2 regions of the Nosocomiicoccus massiliensis genome follow, and region 2 is predicted to be linked to the other one. Evidence: riboswitches for the same ligand, from Rfam matches in the RefSeq annotation. Region 2 holds a riboswitch; the other holds the start of a gene.
The links. Region 2 has a riboswitch for lysine ahead of lysA (diaminopimelate decarboxylase). Riboswitches for the same ligand answer to the same signal wherever they lie in the genome.
Positions count from the first base shown of each region.

Region 1: another riboswitch for lysine. It lies ahead of CJ229_RS08200 (Na+/H+ antiporter NhaC family protein); the one in region 2 lies ahead of lysA (diaminopimelate decarboxylase).

Region 1 covers NZ_CP136964.1:1,553,815-1,564,371, forward strand. The annotation lists gene sufB (Fe-S cluster assembly protein SufB) at 1-107, shown strand, start outside; gene CJ229_RS08150 (hypothetical protein) at 262-648, shown strand; gene pcp (pyroglutamyl-peptidase I) at 803-1,399, shown strand; gene CJ229_RS08160 (EamA family transporter) at 1,994-2,917, opposite strand; gene CJ229_RS08165 (acyltransferase family protein) at 2,963-3,994, opposite strand; gene CJ229_RS08170 (thioredoxin family protein) at 4,153-4,707, shown strand; gene CJ229_RS08175 (ABC transporter permease) at 4,749-5,513, opposite strand; gene CJ229_RS08180 (ABC transporter ATP-binding protein) at 5,514-6,218, opposite strand; gene CJ229_RS08185 (DUF72 domain-containing protein) at 6,283-7,131, shown strand; gene CJ229_RS08190 (sulfite exporter TauE/SafE family protein) at 7,149-7,976, shown strand; gene CJ229_RS08195 (bifunctional metallophosphatase/5'-nucleotidase) at 7,993-9,318, shown strand; lysine riboswitch at 9,372-9,536, shown strand; gene CJ229_RS08200 (Na+/H+ antiporter NhaC family protein) at 9,595-10,557, shown strand, end outside.
Region 2 covers NZ_CP136964.1:680,918-691,474, forward strand. The annotation lists gene nfsA (oxygen-insensitive NADPH nitroreductase) at 1-398, opposite strand, end outside; gene trmL (tRNA (uridine(34)/cytosine(34)/5-carboxymethylaminomethyluridine(34)-2'-O)-methyltransferase TrmL) at 409-876, opposite strand; gene queG (tRNA epoxyqueuosine(34) reductase QueG) at 880-2,007, opposite strand; gene CJ229_RS03535 (DUF6176 family protein) at 2,056-2,403, opposite strand; gene CJ229_RS03540 (Maf family protein) at 2,525-3,070, shown strand; gene CJ229_RS03545 (nuclease-related domain-containing protein) at 3,748-4,665, shown strand; gene CJ229_RS03550 (pseudouridine-5'-phosphate glycosidase) at 5,105-6,019, opposite strand; gene CJ229_RS03555 (PfkB family carbohydrate kinase) at 6,003-7,112, opposite strand; lysine riboswitch at 7,340-7,484, shown strand; gene lysA (diaminopimelate decarboxylase) at 7,548-8,834, shown strand; gene CJ229_RS03565 (aspartate kinase) at 8,836-10,011, shown strand; gene CJ229_RS03570 (aspartate-semialdehyde dehydrogenase) at 10,023-10,557, shown strand, end outside.

The DNA of each region.
Region 1 (10,557 bases), 810 kb from region 2:
TGATCGTAATGGGCTTCATCGAACCATTCACAAAAGAATTACCAATGGAATACGCAGTAGAGATGAACCGCCTCATCAGTTACGAAATGGAAGGTTCAATCGGATAATATTTTACTTTAACCGTCGCACGAAAGTGTGGCGGTTTTTTTATCTTATTATATTTTGTGTTCTAATACTAAAGGATGATTTTTTCACATTAAATTGACGTCTATACAAAATTAATGATAATCTCAAACTATAAAAGAAATAGGGGGGATTTAAATGGGTCAAACATGGCTTAAACTTGCAGTACTTTACTTAGTTTTCGGAATTTCTGTCGGATTATTTATGTCTTACACGATTCAATTAAACTGGGCTGCAGGACACGCACACGTTAACGTCGTTGGATGGTTAACAACACTAGGTATTGGAGCAGTATTATGTATTTACCCGCACTTAGCAAAAAACGTACTTGGTAAAGCAACGTTCTGGTTATACCATATCGGAGTTCCACTGTTCCTATTCAGTACGTTTTACGTACAAATTGATGCAAAAACAGCACACATCTTCACATTTATCGGTGGACCGATGTTCTTACTTGCAATTATTCTTTTCGGAGTGAATCTTTTCCTTAACTTAAATGAAAATACGAGTGATCTGAAACACTAAGATAACCGTATAAATTTATTTTTGTTATATTATGATAGCGTTTTTATTGTAAAAAAGAACTATAAAAATTAAACACAAACCCTGTTGCAATGATTTCAAATTTCCAAAAATTTCTATTACAATGTGAGATAATCATATTGTAGAGGTGAAGGATATGAAATTATTATTAACAGGGTTTGTTCCATTTTTAAATCATAAAATTAACCCGACAGAAGAAATTGTGAAAGCATTGGACAGTGAAACGATTAATGGGTACACGATTGAAACGAGAGTGTTGCCTGTTGACTTTAAGGCATCCGAACAAGAACTGCTAAAAGAAATCGATGAACGAAAGCCTGACGCGGTAATTATGCTCGGTCTCGCAGCTGGACGTAGTAAAATTACTCCAGAGCGAATTGCGATTAACGTAAAAGACGGCGCAAAAGACAACTCAGGTTTTGCACCAGTTGACCAACCGATTGTCGAAGGCGGTCCGGATGGATTGTTTTCAACACTTCCGATCCGCAAAATGGTAGATACGTTAAATGAATCGTATTTACCTGCAAAAATCTCTAATACGGCAGGCACATATTTATGTAATAACATGATGTACGTCGCACTACACGAAGCAAGTCGTGCGAATGACTCATTTAAAGCCGGATTCATACATCTACCAGCATCGCACGAACTTGCAATCGAGAATCCCGCATTACCAAGCATGTCGCTAGACGACCTTAAACGCACGGTTAGAATTTGTATAGAGGCGTTGTAAGCGGTGGGGATTCGTGCCGGTTTTTCATCTTTATTAACAAAAAAACGTTGAAAGTGTTAAATATATTAGGATAATTAACAAAAACGCAGAATCTCGCACCGTTTTTGTTAGATAAAAAGATATAATTAACAAAAACCGGCTCGACGACCCGAAATTTGTTAAATATATCCGGATATCTAACAGAATCCCGAAATTTTTGTTAAATATAATTTTGAGAAATGGTGTTTAAGCTGTTTTAGGATAAAAAGACACAATCAACCTGCGAAAACAAACTCAAAACCAGGTTTTTCATCTTTATTAACAAAAAAACGTTGAAAGTGTTAAATATATTAGGATAATTAACAAAAACGCAGAATCTTGCACCGTTTTTGTTAGATAAAAAGATATAATTAACAAAAACCGGCTCGACGACCCGAAATTTGTTAAATATATCCGGATATCTAACAAAATCCCGAAATTTTTGTTAAATATAATTTTGAGAAATGGTGTTTAAGCTGTTTTAGGATAAAAAGACACTCTCAAACCCGCACAATCAAACTCACCATCAGGTTTTTCATCCTTAACACCAAAAAAGCGAACGCCCCGATCAATAAATCAGGCGTTCGCTTCTTTTTTTGATTGTTTTGATGATGCGATTGTATTGAACACTGTGATTCCAAGTATGAGTGCAATCCCGACGACTTGGAATAGTTCTAATACGTCGCCGAGTACGATTACTGTTGTTAACACGGCCATCACGGGTTCGAGTAGTCCTAGAATTCCCGCTTCTTGTGAAGTGATATATTTTAAACTTCCAATATAGAGTAAGAATGCGAGTGTCGTTCCAATTAATATCGAGAATAATAATATACTAATCTCAAATGCCGACCAGTCGTAACCAAAATCTAATGACCAGATCGGTGTTTTAAAGTTTAATAGTATTCCACCGACGAGCATTGAGCCGCCGACGAGTTCTAACGGGTGCATTCTAAGTAGTAAGTACCCCGCGTGTACTGTGTAGTACGCGAGCGCGACACCAGATAAAATACCCCAAAATAACGCGAGTGGTGATACGATTAGTTGAGTGAGATTACCATTTGTTGCGATTAAAACGACTCCGACGATCATAAAGAGAATGACGAGTACTTCTTTGTAAGTGAAATTTATATATTTCTTAAAGACGTAATATAAAATAATATAAATCGGTCCGGTACATTGTAGCACTGTCGCAATCGCAGCATTCCCGTATCCAATCGTTGCTGTAAATGAATATTGAACGAGCGTCATACCGAAAATACTATATATAACGAAGCGAGTGACTAAATATTTGTCCCATACCGTCGTACTCTTCTTTTTAAAAACAATTAAAAAGAATAAAACGAGTATAATACCACTGATTAAAAGCCTTGCTGTCACGTACCAATCGACATTCACAGGTGTGTTTCTAAATAACCAGTCGGTCGCGGTACCACCGATTCCCCAAAGGCTTGCGCCGAGTATAACTGAAATCAGCCCAAACACTCTTTTATCTGAAGCCATCGTATCACCATCTTTCATATTGATATACTATTGTACTCAATATAATTATGGAATACTAGATACATTTTTCTTGTTACATTCTCTTAACGACTTATAGTATTTAAATAAAAAGTTTTGAGATGGTTTTTCTACTACATATAAAATACAATGCGCGAGTAACACTGAAATGATGACCGGAATTATGATCCATATTTCATGCGTTAAACCGTAATCTTCCATGACGTGAATGAGCGCATATCCGATATTTTGGTGAATTAAATATAACGGGTACGAAATACTTCCTAAATAAAGCAGCAATTTATTATTTAAAATCTTCAATTTATCGTTTAAAACTAAGGCGAAAATCGATATAAAACTCACTGTAAATAATCCATTCACGACACCTTCGAAGATAAAGTCATACATAACGGCTACGATAATGACAGCCCCGTATTTCAACTGCATGCCTTTTATCCAAATTTCGTGCAGCATAATCCCAATGACGAACAACTGAATATAGTTTGCTGTAGAAAATCTCTCAACAAATTGTGCAGAATCAGTACTCATAATTAGGCTGTAAAGTTGTATCGCCATACCTACGCTGAGCATCGTCACAACTACGGGCATGACTTTTTCTTTATCAATAAGTATGATGAGCGCCATCATCATATAAAACGTAAATTCGACGCGAAGCGACCAGTACGATCCGTCAATATTACGAATACCTATAAATTCTTGAACCATCGTCATATTTACAAACATTTCTTGAATCGTTCGTTGAATGTCAATTGACGATGCGCTTAATACGATAAAAGTAATGACTACAGCTGCAATGTATGCCGGATACAAACGGAACGCTCGTTTAATTAAAAAATCACTTGCAGATCGTCCGCGACTAACTGACATAAAAATCACAAAGCCACTGATGATGAAAAATAGCTGTACACCGTAGTGCCCGAAACTAAATAATTCAGTATTATAATCACTTGCTACGTGTCCAAATCGTCTGTCATAGTGAAATGTATAATGATATAACACGACGAGAAGAGCAGCGATTCCTCGTAGTGCGTCAATTTCAGTAATGCGTTTTTTATTCATACAATCATCCTATTTTTAAGGTTGTATTTCCATTAGCCGTATAATCGACACGATAAACGTTTCAGAAAACATTTAATAATTGTAAACGTATCGTAATATGTGATGTTTAAAAATCTCCAAAAAAGGAATAGTATAAAAAACAGTAAAGAGGGGATATTATGGCAAACAATTTAACAGAGTGGTACGACAAAGCGTTATCAGCTGAAGAGATGCGTCAACAGTTTACGGATTTAAAAGAAGGATTCGATAATATTTACGATAATTTTAGCGTAAAAGAAGATGAGCATAAAGACGAGTTACAAGAAAAGAACTTTAAAGTGCTCGGTATTATCGAGCCGTGGTGTGCGCATTGTATGTTAAATACACCAATTTTACTTCGACTCACTGAAGCGTATGACTTTGAAGCGAAGTTTGTATTAAGAGATGAAAACCTCAATCTCATGGAGCAATATCAAACAAACGGTAAAAACATCATTCCAATTTACGTTGTTTTAGATGAAAATAATAATGAGATTGGAAAATGGGGACCATTTGCACCAGAAGTGAAGAAAACTTCAGACGAAGCGAAAAAGCATATCCCAAGTAAAGATGACCCAACTTACGATGAGAAGTTTAAAAAGGTCATCGGTGAACTTAGAGAACAGTTTAAATCTGATGAGGCGCTATGGGAAGCGGCATATAAAGATATTCAAAAAACATTATTAGACGCTTAAAATAAACGAAGTCAGATTCTTATTTAAGAATCTGACTTTTTTCATTTCGTATCGTCTTGTATGCCTAAAAATTGAAGTTTTTCGTTAAATAAAAATGGATAAGATAAAAATCCAACTAAAATTGAAGATAGTGCAGCTGCGTTTAATATAAGAAACAGAATGAGTAATTGATACATCACTGCTTCCATCGGATCTCCACCACCGATAATTAACCCACTCATCATACCTGGGAGTTGTACAAGACCAACAGTTTTTTGAGATTCAATCGTCGGAATCATACTCGTTTTAATTGCGGATTTTAACGTGTGGTGAACCGCTTCTTTCGGTGTCCCGCCAAAAGATAAAATTAACTCGATTGTTTCTTCGTTATGACTGAGTTCAGATTTAAATCGGTCTAAAAATAATAAAGATAAAACCATACAGTTTCCGATAATCATTCCGGAAATTGGGATGACGTATTGTGCTTCGAACGGGATGATTTTAAATAATAGTAATGTCCCCATTGAAAATAGTTCGACAAACACAAGTGTCACGATAATAATGATCTTTATATGCGGAATACCTTTACCTTTTTTAACGATATTTTGACTCGCTGCTGCGATAATTAAAACAATCATTAACAACATAAAAATCGTACTCTTACTATCGAACACGAATTGTAAAATATACCCGATAATAATTAGCTGGATTGTCGCTCGTATTGAAGCAATAATAATATCCTTTTCTAGACCGAGCTTTAAAACGACAGCGAGTATAATAGGGATGATTACAAACACTAATGTGAGCGCTAAACTTGTAAACGACATTTAAAATTCCCCCTCTAAAAATTGTTTTAAAGCATCAGTTTTAGGATGAGCGAACTGTTCAATTGGTCCAAACTCAATTAACTCGCCCTTTCTTAAATACCAAAAGTCATCGGACACACGCTTTGCTTGTGAGAGATTATGCGTCACCCAAATAATTGTTAAATCAAACTCTTTTTGATTTTTTACGATTAGTCGTTCGATTTCTCGAGCGACAGTCACATCGACACTCGCCGTGATTTCATCGAGAAGTAAGATATCAGGATTATTTACGAGCGTACGTGCTAGTGCGACACGACTCTTTTCACCACCAGATAATTTACGAACGGGTCGGTCGATGAAGTCTTTTGTTAAATCGACTTTTTCTAGAAATTCAATTGCTTCATCTTTAGAAAATGCCTCGTTAAATAAATCTTTTGGAAATTTTAAGTTGTCATATACAGTGCCTTCAAGCATGGGTGACGACTGAAATGCAAATCCAACATTACGTCGTAACTTAATAATATCCATTGCTTTAATGTTTTCTTCTCCAATATATATGTCGCCATTAGTTGGAGATAAAAGACCGTTAATATGTTTTAATGTCGTTGATTTCCCAGCGCCACTTGGTCCGATTAATGTTGTAATACGATTCTTTTTAAACGTTCCGGAAATGTTTTTTAAAATATGTTTATGAGATACGTCTTTAAACGAAATAGACATCATCATTCTCCTTTAGTTTCTATTTTCAAATAAAAATAGTTTCTGTGGTAAAATAAATCTAGGTGATACTATGATTTATATCGGATTAACTGGATGGGGCTATCACGATTCAATTTATACTGATGTCACAAAAGTGAATCAAAAACTTGAGACATACGCCGGTACATTTCCAGTCGTTGAAGTCGATTCGACATATTATGCAATATTACAACAATCGACGATTGAAAAGTGGTGCCGTGAAACACCAGAAGATTTTAAGTTTATCGTCAAAACACACCAGTTTATGACAGGTCATGGTGACTTTAGAACATCTTATTCAAACATAAATGAATTATATAAAGACTATAAAGAAATGTTACAACCTATGGTGAATCATGGCAAACTTGCTTATATATTAATGCAGTTTCCACCTTGGTATGAATGCAATGAGAAAAACATTAACTACGTTCGACTCGCTAAAAAGATGCTTCACCCGTTAAAAGTTGCGGTTGAATTTCGTCATGCGTCTTGGTTTACTGATGACAAAAAAGAACAAACGCTACAATTTCTCCACGATAATCGTCTCATCCATACGATTGTCGATGCCCCTCAAATTGTTGAGGGGACGGTTCCATTTGTCAGTCGTGTGACTGATGATATCGGGTTTATTCGTCTTCACGGTAGAAATGCACACGGATGGATGCAGATGAACCGAACGAGAGAAGAGTGGCGAAATGTGCGTTACTTATATAATTATAACCGAGAAGAACTTGAAGCACTGAAAAAACATATAGAAATTTTATCGTTTAAAACAAAAGATATTTACGTTATTTTCAACAATAACTCTGGTGGACATGCTGCCGGGAACGCAGAAACCTTAATCGATATGCTCGGTATTAAATATAAAACTCTCGCTCCAAAACAACTCAAACTATTTTAAAGTAAAGGAGGATAATCATGATCTTAACAATAATTATATTAATATGTATCGGATTATTCTCCTCAATTTTAGGTGCACTCGTCGGAATGGGTGGTGGGGTCATCATCGTTCCAGCACTCGTATTTTTCGGTATTAAACTCGGTATGATCGAAGGTATGACACCGCAACTTGCGATCGGAACGTCGAGTATGATTTTAGTCATTACGGGATTCTCTGCGATGGTTCAGTATAACAAAAGTAACCAAGTTGACAGATATAGCGGCTCTATTTTTTTAATCGGTCTCGTACCTGGTGCGTTCGTCGGATCATATGCGAGCGCGTCTTTAACTCTAGATTCATTTAATTTATACTTCGGATCATTTTTAATCATCATTAGTATTATACTGATGGTGCGAGATAAAATACCGCCTTTAAAAGTGTTTCAAAACCCTAAATACTTAAGACCGCATATCGATGCTGATGGGGTTGTTCATCAGTATGGATTCCCGGTATGGATTGCGGTAGCGATCACTTTCTTAGTTGGATTTACCACAGGGTTATTTGGAATCGGTGGGGGCGTACTGATGACGCCGTTAATGATTATCGTCTTTAGAATTCCACCGACGATTGCGATCGGAACGTCGATGATGTTAATATTCTTTTCGAGTTTTTCAAGTGCAATCGGGCACGCATTACAATCTCACGTTCAATATTTCTCGCTTATATTTTTAGCGGTGAGTTCGTATTTTGGAGCGAGAATTGGTGTAAAGTTAGCCAGTCGATTTACGAGTGATGGTTTAGTCAAAATACTTCGCACAGTGCTACTGTTAATCGGTTTATATTTAATTTTAGAAGCGATACTTTAAAGGAAAGTGTGTTGTTATGAAAAAGCAAATTCGCATTTACCATACGAATGATATCCATAGTCATTTTGATAATTATCATGCGATTGTCGAGTACATAAAACCGCGTAAAGATGAAAATACACTTTACGTTGATATCGGAGATCACGTCGATAGAAGTCATCCGTATACAGAAGCTACGATTGGTAGAGGTAACGTCGAACGTCTAAATGACGCACTCTGTGACGTCGCAACGATCGGTAACAACGAAGGTATAACGTTAACTAAAAGTGAATTAAAAAATTTATATAATGAAGCGGATTTCGAAGTGATTTGTGCGAATCTTCGCGATGAACATGGGTTATTATTCCCACCGTACACGATTAAAAGAATCGGCGATATCCGTATTGGCTTTATTGCCGCAACTGTTGAGTTTACACCGTTTTATAAAGCACTCGCGTTAGATGTTGAAGGCGCGTTTTATTACATTAAAGAATACTTAAAAGAAATGAAACGTCACTGTGACGCCGTTGTGATGTTGTCACACTTAGGTAAATATGACGACGAGAGACTTGCAGAAGAATGTCCAGAAATTGATGTAATTATCGGTGGACATACGCATCACACACTCCCAGAAAATTATAAAGTAAACAAGACGACGTTAACTGCAGCCGGACGATTCGGAGAGTATTTCGGTTGTGTCGATTTAGAATTTACGGATTATAATTTAACAGACGTTTCAACGCGTTTAATTGAAACGGATCTATTATCAAACCGCTACGACGAATTTTATGACGTCGGAAAAGAGATGCTAAATACAACTGTAAAGCACGATGTACTAGCAATTGAACGGACACTATATACGATGAACTGGTTTACGTACACGTTATTACAGATGATTCAAAAGTATACACAGACTGACATTTCTATCATTCACGCAGGGTTAATCGCTGCAGAATTTAGAGGCGGGGAAATGACGAAATACCACGTTCATAAAGTATTACCCCATGCTATTAATCTAATTAAAGTAGAGATGACAGGGCGCGACTTAAAAGATATGTACTATACGGCAAGCGCTCAAGAATATAAAGATGAAATTATAAAAGGACTCGGTTTTAGAGGCGACGTGATGGGTGTGTTTTTAATTGATGGATTATCAGTCGTTGAAAGCAGACGTGAATTTTACGTGAACGGTGAACTAGTAGAAGATGAAAACATATATGAAGTTGGGACGCTCGACATGTATTCATTTGGTCGATTCTTCCCACACTTTAATTCGTTAAATAAGACGTATTACATTCCAGAATTTTTAAGAGATATCGTCGACATTTATAAAGATGATTTAATAATTTCAAAAGAATTTTGACTTTTTAAAACATAAAGTCTATAATGAAATGCAATTCGAAAATAAAGCAATTAAATACAAGTAGAGGTGCACATGACACTGGTAAAAGTTGGAGTAGCCATACTGTGAAGACTTTGAAGAGGGATTGTGCCGAAATGGTAAAGCTGGACACTTTGCTGTTGGGACTTCGTTTAATAGATGAAGTACTGTCATGATTATCATGGTGCGCTACATTTGTTAAACACAAGTGGAAAGCACTTGTGTTTTTTTGTTATATAAGATTAGGAGTAGATTTGAATGGATTTAATTTTAAACTGGACGTATATTTCACTTATCCCACCACTCATTACGTTAATACTCGTCCTATTAACGCGACGTGTAGATTTAAGTTTAGGTGTTGGGATCATTACTTCAGCAATTGTCATAACACAAGGTAACGTCGGAGAAATGGTTGCTAAGATTTGGCAAACGTTTATCGATTTAATTATCGAAGACGGCTGGTTAAATACGTGGAGTGCGTATATTTTAATCTTCTTAGCATTACTTGGGATTATGAGTGCATTTATGAGTATGTCAGGCGGAGCGAGAGCATTTACGAGCTACGCGATGACAAAAGTTAAAACGCGTACTGGAGCACTTTTATTAAGCGGTATACTCGGCATTATTATTTTTATTGATGACTATTTTAGTGCGATTATTACACCTCAAGTATCTAAGCCGTTAACGGACAAATATAAAGTATCACGCGCGAAACTTGCGTACGTTGTCGACACGACAGCATCCCCAATTGCAGTGATCATGCCAGTATCGAGCTGGGGTGCAACAATTATGGGGCTGACTGCGCCACTACTTATCGCAGCAGGACTCAGTCACATCACACCGTTCGAAGCGTTTTTATATATGATTCCACTAAACTTTTATAGTTTAAGTGCAATTATTTTAATGTTTATCGTCATCCTTACAAATTTTGATATATTCGGTATGAAACGTGAAGAGTCACGTGCTATAAACGACGGAATATTATACGATAAAAAGGTTGAAGACGATGAATTACAAGTCGCGTATCACTCATCTAAAAGCGCGTTAATTGTTCCACTTGTTGGTCTAGTAGCGGGTGTACTTATTGGAATGATTTACACAGGGATAAAAGAAAGTGGATCATTAAATCCAATCGTCATTCTCGAAAATAACTCGATTACGCATTCATTAATTTTTGGTGGTATCATCGGGGTTGTTTTATCGTTAATTTACTATTATAAA
Region 2 (10,557 bases):
CCTAAATAACAAATCCCTAAGTCTAGAGACTCTGCTGCGACTGCTAAGTTCTGTGCTGCAAGCGCTGCGTCTACGACACCGATGAGTAAACTTTCAGTCGTATCAAAATGTATTTCATATCCTTTACGTTTTGCAAGCTCTAAATGACGATTATAGTCTGCGACAAAGATAAATAAATGACCATTATCTTTTACGTACGGTTGTGTACTAATTTCCATAATCGCTTGTTTTTTATCTTCATCTGTCACACCGATAATTGAATACGCTTGAACGTAGCTTGACGTCGAAGCTTGCTGTGCAGATTTCACTAGTGTTTCAATCACTTCTCTTTCAAGTGGTTGATCTTTAAAATCACGAATCGATCGGTGATTTTGTAATAATTGAATTGTCTCGTTCATGTTCATCCTCCTATATAAGTCCTTTAAAACCTTGTTGACGTAGCGCTTCGTAAAGCACCATCGCAACTGTATTTGAAAGATTTAAACTTCTAAAATCTTCGTGCATCGGAATACGCATTAAACGGTCTTTGTACTTTTCTTTAATATAGTCTGGAAGACCTTTCGTTTCTCTGCCGAAAATTAGATAGTGGTCTTCATCTGAATCAGAATAATCCTCTTCATGATAATAATTTTCTCCGAATTTAGAAATAAAGTAAAGTTTCCCGTCTGCTTCTTCTAAAAAGTCTTCGATACTCTCGTGATATGTAATATCGAGATCGTACCAGTAATCCATACCTGCACGCTTTAAATGTTTGTCAGTAATTTCAAACCCTAATGGTTTTATTAGATGCAACTTCGTTTTCGTCGCTGCACATGTACGTCCGATATTCCCTGTATTTTGTGGAATATCTGGTCGAAATAATACGATATGATTCATAATTTAACCCTCTTGTATACCTTTTAGCATTTCTTCTTTTACTGCTTCGTCTGTTTCTTTACTGTAGCGCTCGTGAATATAATCGAGTGCTCTATCGCCTAAAATTTGTCCAATCGCCCAGTACGCTGTCCCTTTAATGACAGGGCGTACGTCGTTTTCTGCGACGTCTTTTAACGTCGGGATCGCACTTTCTTCTTTAAAATGTGCGAGCGCGATAATTGCGTTACGCTGTAACGGATTTTTACCGCGCCATACACCTGCTAAGTGACCATACGTCTCTTTGAATTCTCTATTTGACACTTTTAAAAGACTCGTTAATTCCGGCTTTAAAATTTCTGGCTCTAGTATAATATCGTCTTGCTGGGTATTGATACCAACGTTTAACGGGCACACTTGCTGACACGTGTCACATCCGTAAATTCTATTACCGATGGACTTACGATACTCGTCTGGCACAAATGTTTTCGTCTGTGTTAAAAACGATATACACTTTTTAGAATCGAGTTGTCCGTTGCCAACGAGTGCTCCCGTTGGACAGCGGTCAATACAAATCGTACAGTCCCCACAAGTTCCAACGAGTGGTTTATCTGGCGGAAACGGAATGCTAATAAGCATTTCACCTAAGTACGTCCACGTGCCAAGTTTCGGATTGATTATAAATCCGTTTTTACCGACAAATCCGAGACCACTTCGTAGCGCAACTTCTCTATCAGATAAAACACCCGTATCGACCATAGACATCGTTTCAACACCGTCGACTCGTTCTTTTATAAACGCCTCTAACTTTTCGAGCCTCGTTCTAAGTAAATGATGGTAATCAAATCCCCAAGAAGACCTCGCGAATATACCACGACGTTCGCCTTTACGAGACTTCGGTGCGTCTTTTGGTAGACGATTCGGATACCCAACTGCAATCGCGATAATTGAACGCGCACTCGGGAGAGACAACTTCGGATTTACACGCTCTTCAATCGTCCCTTTTTCAAAACCAGATTCATAATTGTTTTCGTAGTACGAAATTAATTTATCTCTAAACTCATGAAACGGTTCTGCTGTCGTAAAACCAATTTCGTCAATGCCGATTGTATGTGCGTATTCTATTATTTCATCTTTTAACTTTTGATAGTCCATACGCCACCTCTTTAAATAGATTAAAAAAGAAGCCGAAGTTGGCTTCTTTTAATACTGCATTGCTTTTTTTATACGATCAGGAATGATGAGTACCTCTGACACCATGTCTTCCGGATGGAACGTGTGATCAATACAGTCTTCAAAAAAGTCGATATGTGTTTGATCAATCGGTGAAGTCGTTTCACTTTCTGCTGCTTCTTTATCTTGAATTGTATACCAGTAAAGATATTCTACATCGTTAAACGCTTCACGGAAAATCGTCTCGACATATACTTTTTCACCTTCGACGTTACGAATGACACCTTCCATATTTTCTTGGATGTATTTCAACCAGCGGTCTACTTTTTTAGACTTACCTGGCTTCACTCTAAATTTAGTTAATTCCACTTTATACATTTATTTCACCTCTTGCGATATGCAAATAAACATTCTAAAATGATACTCAATACATTATTAGATTATACACTTATTTTAGAATATCTCCACACCTATTATAAAGAAAGGATTGAGACAATTTATGCTTATTTTAGCATCTGGATCACCGAAACGGCAAGAGTTATTAAAACAAGTCGAATTAAACTTTTTAACTATTATCCCAAACGTTGACGAATCTTCTGTCACTGAAAGAGATCCACAGAAGAAAGCAATGGCTCTCGCAAGCTTAAAATCATACGCGATTGATAACGACGAAGACATTATTTTATCGTGTGACACACTCATACAGTTTAACGGTGAAATATTAGAAAAGCCGGCTGACCGAGCCGACGCACGCCACATGCTTAAAATGCTATCGGGCAAAACGCATACTGTTATTTCAGCAGCACTCCTGCGTAAAGGTGACACTGAAATACCAATCGTTAGAGAAACTGAAGTCGAGTTCTTCGAGTTAGACGATAAAGAAATCGAACACTACTTAAACACAGACGAACCATATGACAAAGCAGCAGCCTACGGTATCCAGGGACTCGGCGCGAAGTTTGTTAAGCGAATCTCCGGCGATTACAACGCTGTCGTTGGATTACCACTTGGAGATGTGTGTCGGGAACTGAGATTTTTTGAATAAGGAATAACACTTGCTAACTTCTATTCAGTTAACTAGGGGAAGAAGATTAGCAGGTGTTTTTCATCAATAAGCCACTATTCGTCAAGCTTTCGGGTAACTCTACACTATTACTTCATCAATAAGTCACTGTTCGTCAAGCTTTCGGGTAACTCTACACTATTACTTCATGAATAAGCCGCTATTCGTCAAGCTTTCGGGTAACTCTACACTATTACTTCATGAATAAGTTGCTATTCGTCAAGCTTTCGGGTAAATCTACACTATTACTTCATGAATAAGCCGCTATTCGTCAAGCTTTCGGGTAAATCTACACTATTACTTCATGAATAAGTCGCTATTCGTCAAGCTTTCGGGTAAATCTACACTATTACTTCACGAATAAGTGCTCTCTTATTAATTATTACTTCATATTATCCATTTCTAGTGACACTCCAGTAATTTCGGAACATACAAACATAAATTGTTGCGAAATTTTAAGAGGCACTATGTATTTCTTCTTTTAAAATTCCAATATCATTACAATTTTTTAATAATGAGTTGCAATTTTTAAGTAATTCACATGATTGTTTCGCAGAAATTTTAAAACAGTATATTTATAATCAAAACTTGTAATTAGCTTCTATAAAGAGTAGAAAAGTTTATAATTATATAGTGAATATTGTATATAGGAGGATTATATGAAGATAAAAAAATCGCTTGCTCATCGTCAGTTAATCGCTTTAAAAAAGAGGGGGCATTTGAATAGCCATGAGAATCAATATTTGAGATATCTGAATTTAGGATATGAAGGAGAAATCAGTTTTTCTAATAATTTTGATCGCATTATGTCCGAATTTTGTACAACTATTCATGACTTTAGATTTATAATCAACGGATCTGAACGACAAATTGACACGTTAGCAATATTTAATAATAAAATAGTACTTTTTGAAGTAAAAAACTATAACGGCAATTTAGTATTTCGAGACAATAATTTTTATACCTATAAAACAAATCGACTATTGAAGTCTCCAATACAACAAATTAACGATACTAGTGATAAATTTACTCAATTGCTGAAGCAATTAAATTATAGTATTCCTATTGAAAAATATGTGATTTTTCTTAACAATAACTTTCATCTTTTTAATGCGCCGATTGATGAAATGATTGTTACAAACGCGCAACTTCCAGCATTTCTTGAAAATTTGAAGAAAAACAATTTCCCACTAAAATCTCATGCCAATTCGATTAGACAACGTATATTAATGTGTTACAACGAAATAACTCGTCAATGCGATGTTAATTATACGTTCAACACTATAAATAAACGTATTTTTTGTAGATTGGATGGTGAGAAATTAGTCGAAAATGGTCATGAAAAATATATTTGCAAACAGTGCGGTAGTTTTTATCATCAAAAAGATATAATTATTGAAGTTATCCAGGATTTTCAGAGCTTATTTCCAGACGAAAAAGTGACTTATAAAAATATATATGACTTCACGGATGGTCGCATTTCGTATTATAAATTGAGAAAAATTATGAATCGCTATTACGAAAGAATTGGTACAAGTCGTATGGTCTATTTTGTGGATAAAGAAAATGATCACTAACAAATTAACGGTTACGTCTAGAATTGATAGTTCTTCTTTATGTTTCTGTGTAGCTCCTATTCACTTTTTCTTAATGAATGTGACGCTGTTCATCAAGGGTTCGGGTAACTCTACACTATTACTTCATGAATGCGACGCAGTTCATCAGGGGTTCGGGTAACTCTACACTATTTCTTAATGAATACGACGCAGTTCATCAAGGGTTCAGGTAACTCTACACTATTCCTTCATGAAAGCGACGCTGTTCATCAAGGGTTCGGGTAACTCTACACTATTCCTTAGCGAATGAGCCTTTATTCATTAAGTTACAGTGTAACTTCCCACAATTTCTTCACGAATAAACCTCTATTCGTCAAACATTCGAGTAACCATACACTATTATTTAATGAATAAAAACCCCCTCACACCATGTGAGGGGGCACTAACTTCTATTATCTAATTACAGCTTGTAGTAATCAACCGCGATTTGTGCGCCGATTTTTGCGTTGTTGTATACGAGGTTGATGTTAGCTTCTAAGCTTTTTCCGTCTGTTTTTTCAACGATTGCTTTTAATAAGTAAGGTGTTGCTTCTTTACCGCCGACACCGTCTTTTTCCATTTGTTCTACCGCTTCTTGGATCACACCGTTGATGTAGTCTTTGTCGAGTGCTTCATCTTCAGGAATTGGGTTTACGACGCTCGTACCACCTTCAAGTCCTAAATCGTGTTTTGCTTTAATAACTTTTGCGATATCTTCTGTCGTATCGAAGTGTGATGCGAGTTTAAGTCCGCTTTCTCTCGTGAAGAATGCTGGTAACTCTTCTGTTTGATATCCAATTACTGGTACACCTTTTGTTTCAAGGTATTCTAATGTTCTTGGTAAGTCTAAAATAGATTTCGCACCTGCAGAAATTACGACGACGTCTGTTTTACCAAGTTCGTCTAAGTCTGCTGATACGTCCATATGCTCTTCATATCCGCGGTGTACACCACCGATTCCACCTGTAACGAAGAATTTGATTCCTGCTAGGTTCGCACAAATCATTGTAGATGCTACAGTCGTCGCACCGAGTGTTTTCATTGCGATAACTTCTGCTAAGTCACGACGAGATACTTTAGTAACGTTACGTCCTTCTTTAGCAAGTAGTTCTAAATCGTCTTCAGTAAGTCCAACTTTAATACGGCCGTCCATAATTGCGATTGTCGCTGGTACTGCACCGTTTTCTCTAATGATTTCTTCAGTCTTTTTCGCCATCTCTACGTTTTGGGGATACGGCATTCCGTGAGAAATAATAGTCGACTCTAATGCAACCACTGGTTTATTATTTTCTAATGCTTCTTGTACTTCTTTTGTAAGATCAATTAAATGATTCATTCCTATAAGCCTCCAAATCTAATTTTAACTGCTTTTCTGTTAAATCTTGACGTACTGTAAAATCTGTTTCAATCGTTTTTGTTGAGTTGACCATACCAAGTTCAATACAGTCATCTATACTATACCCATTTAGCCAACCGTAAATCACTGCGCTAGAAAAACTATCGCCAGCTCCTGTTACGTCGACGACGCGGTTCGATTTTTTAATTGGGTAAATCTTTTCATAATCTTTAGACGCATACGCTAAAGATTTAGATCCGTTCGTTACGATGACGTTAGACACACCGCGTGCGTTCCAAAGCTTCGCACCTTCCATTAAATCTTCATCCGTCTGAATGACCATATTAAACTGCGCTTCGGTCTCATCGCGGTTTACAATCAACCAGTCCACTGGCTCTAAATAATCCGGCAGACGCTCCATTTTCGGTCCAGATACAGGAATAAATACGAGCTTAATATCGTGTTTTTCTGCATATGCCACTAAAAATTCAAGCGTTACTTTCGGAACGTTTAAATCCGCTACAATACATTTTGCACGCTTTAAAATATACGTCTGACGAATTAGTACTTCAGGTGTGAATTCATCGTAAATACTCATATCCGCAAAACCGTACTCCATTTCGCCTTCACGGTTTATTAATGCGGTATATGCGCCTGTATTTTTCCCTTCGATGATTTCAGTAAAATCTAAATTAATATACGCTTCAGAAGCTTCTTTTACCTTCAGCCACTCTGCGTCATCACCTCTTGTCGTAATGAGCGCCACATTTTGGCCTAAACGACCCAAGTTCTCAGCGATATTACGCACGACTCCACCGACAGAATGCGCAGAATCAATCGGATTCGACGTTCCATGAATCAACTTTTCATGAACAAAAAACTTCTTATCAATATTCGCTGCACCGACACAGACAATCGGGAACTCTTCATTTAAAACATAAGCTTGTCCCTGAATAAACTCTTTATGCACGAGATCTGCTATAATTCTCGATACACTCGAAGCAGTTAAACCAAGCTTTTTAGACAGCTCCGACTGAGAAATAAACGGGTTCTCTTTTATGAGATTTAATACTTCAGTCTCTCTTTGATCCAACAGCCTATCTCCTCTCAAACGATTTCTATCTATTATTATACAGCACATCAATCAAATTTTAGCAGTATAACTTTGTGAAAAATAACGCATTGCTACTGCTCACTTATTTTATCATGACGATATATATTTTTCTATTAATTTTTAAAGCAAATTTGACCCTTTCATTTTTGTATGATATATTTTGTCTAATCTAAATTTTCAGATTTTAAATACAATTTAATATTCAATGTAACAAGAGGCCGCGGTGCGCTAAGAGTAGAATTTTCGAAAGGAGCCATCGCCGAAACGATATGATCGTTGGGACTATTTCTGAATAAGAATAGTACTGTCACTATAAGACGCCCAATCTTATAGTGGTGAGCAGTTGCATTGAGGGCACCGAACTCATGAGTGCCATTTGTACTCATGAGTTTTTTATTTGTAAGGAGGATAATGATGAGATTATTTGGTACTTCAGAAGTAATTGATAACGAATTAGTAATTGGTGGCGTAGCAACTTCTACGCTAAAAGAAGAGTTCGGTACTCCACTTTACGTGTTTGATGAAGCAGGAATCGATGAAAAAATTAATATATTTAAAAATCATTTTAAATCAAGTATTTTTAACACAAATATTATATACGCTGGAAAAGCTTTCCTATGCAGTTATTTAGTTAAGCAATTAAAATCTCATCAACTGTCACTTGACGTTGTGAGTGGTGGTGAACTGTTCGTAGCGAAACATTCAGGATTTGATAGTAAAAATATTTACTTTCACGGTAACGCAAAAACCAATGAAGAACTCGAATTTGCAGTAAGAGAAAATGTCGGTACGATTGTTTTAGACAATTTAAGTGAAGCAACTATATTAAACAATATTTTAAGTAACTTAAATAAAACACAACGTGTCTTGTTAAGAGTCAACCCAACGATTGAAACAGATACACATAAATATATTCAAACGTCTAACGATGATTCTAAATTTGGATTGACATTTCAAGAAGCTTTACAGTTTTTGGAAGAACTTAATCATTTAAGTCATTTAGATTTTAAAGGGTTTCATTGTCATATCGGATCACAAATTTTTGACTCTAAATCTTATTTTACTGAAGCAAAACGTATGATTGAATTTTATAGCGACGTTCAAAAAGAGTTCAATTTAAAACTCGATGAATTAAACTTAGGTGGCGGATTTGGTGTTTACTACACTAAAGGTGATCAGCCGCTTCAACTCGAAAATTTTTTAAATGAATATATAGACGTACTCGAAAATTATATCCGTGAATATGATATTGATGTTGAAACGATTTCTATTGAACCTGGTCGATCATTAATTAATGATTTTGGAACTACCTTATATAACGTCTCTCATATTAAGCCGTCAAGTCACATTGACTTTTTACTGATCGATGGTGGTATGAACGACAACTTACGTCCTTCTTTATACGAAGCAAAATACACTGCGGCAATCGCTAATAATATGACTGCTAATAAAATAACTAATTACCGAATTGCCGGTAAGTTATGTGAAAGTGGCGACGTCTTAATAGAAAATATTAAGTTACCAAAAGCTAACATTAAAGATACGTTAGCAGTACCATCAACTGGTGCGTATACAGAGTCGATGGCGTCAAACTACAACAAAATCCCGCGAGGCGCGGTCGTATTTGTTAAAGATGGTGACACGCATCTTGCGGTAAAAAGAGAAACTTACGAAGATTTAATAAGAAATGAGGTCTTTTAAAATGGAACGACTCGTCATGAAATTTGGAGGCTCGTCTTTAAAAGATTTAGAAAAGATTAAAAGTGCGAGTGACATCATACTAGAAAAAAGTAAAACAGAAGAAGTCGTTGTCGTCGTTTCAGCAATGGGAGACTCGACGAATGAGTTATTAGATATGGCACATGCATTGTCCACGACACCTTCTAAACGTGAACTCGATATGCTCGTTTCAACTGGAGAAAACAAAAGTGCTGCACTCCTCGCGATTCACTTAAATGAAGCCGGGCATAAAGCTGTCGCGTTAACTGGATTTCAAGCTGGATTTCAAAGCGACGGTGTTCACGGTAAAAATAAAATTACTGACGTTAATATCGAACGTATAGAAAATCATTTAAGACAAAATGAAATCGTCGTCGTGACTGGATTCCAAGGAATAAATCCTCTAGGAGATATTACAACGTTTGGTCGCGGAGGATCAGATACGTCAGCTGTTGCCCTCGCTGTAAAATTAAATGCGAAATGTGCAATTTATACGGATGTTTCCGGCATTTACTCTATTGACCCGAGAATTTATAGTGACGCAAAAAAGTTAAACGTCGTCACATACGAGGAACTCATGGAAATGGCGCATCTCGGCACAAAAGTCATTGAACCAAGAAGTGTTGAACTTGCGTATAAATTTAATGTCCCGATGGAAATTTTATTAAACGACGGTAAAACAAAAGGCACAAAAGTACTGGAGGCTTATGATATGGAAGATACAAAACTAACAAGTGTCTCAAAATTAGATGACGTTGTACTCGTTATTATTCACGATACAAAAGACGTCAATATTTCAAATATCTTTTTAGAACTCGCTAAAGAAAACGTCAACGTAGATATTATTAGTCATACACGGTTAAACGATAGAAAAGAAGTGACGTTTACGAGTGAAAAATCATCGATAGAAGATACGAAACGAGTGCTTACAGAGCTTAACCTAGATTATGAAATTAAAGATAACCTATCCAAAGTCTCAATCGTCGGTACTGCGATGCGTAGTCAAGTCGGTATCGCTGCACAAGTGTTTGAATTGTTCGTTAAAGAAGATATTTTCTTCTATGAAATTTCAACGTCAGAAATTAGTATTTCATATGTCGTCGATAGCAAAATCGCAGATGACGTCGTAATAAAACTCGGAAAGCATTTTGAACTTTAGGAGGAATAGTTATGAATATTGCAGTCGTTGGTGCAAGTGGCACAGTTGGACGAACAATTTTACAAGTGTTAGAAGAAAGAAATTTTAATGTCGATGAACTTTATCTATTTAGTTCTAAAAAATCCGCAGGAGAAACAATTACTTTTAATGGTAAAGATTATACGTTAGAAGAACTAGAAGAATCAGTATTTGATAGAGACATCGACGTACTATTCTTTGCTGCAGGTGGCGCGGTTTCAGAGAAATTTATCCCCCTTGCAAAAGAAAAAGGTATTGTTGCGATTGATAATAGTAGCGTGTACCGAATGGATGAAAACGTGCCGTTAATCGTCCCCGAAGTGAATAGAGATGATTTAAATGATGAAACACTCATTGCAAATCCGAACTGCTCAACAATTCAATCAGTCGTTGCGTTAAAGCCGCTTCAAAAATTTGGTATTAAACGCATCACATATACGACGTATCAAGCCGTATCAGGATCTGGTGTCGGTGGTATTGAGGACTTAAAAAACGGTACGACGAATACGTATCCGTATAACATTCAAC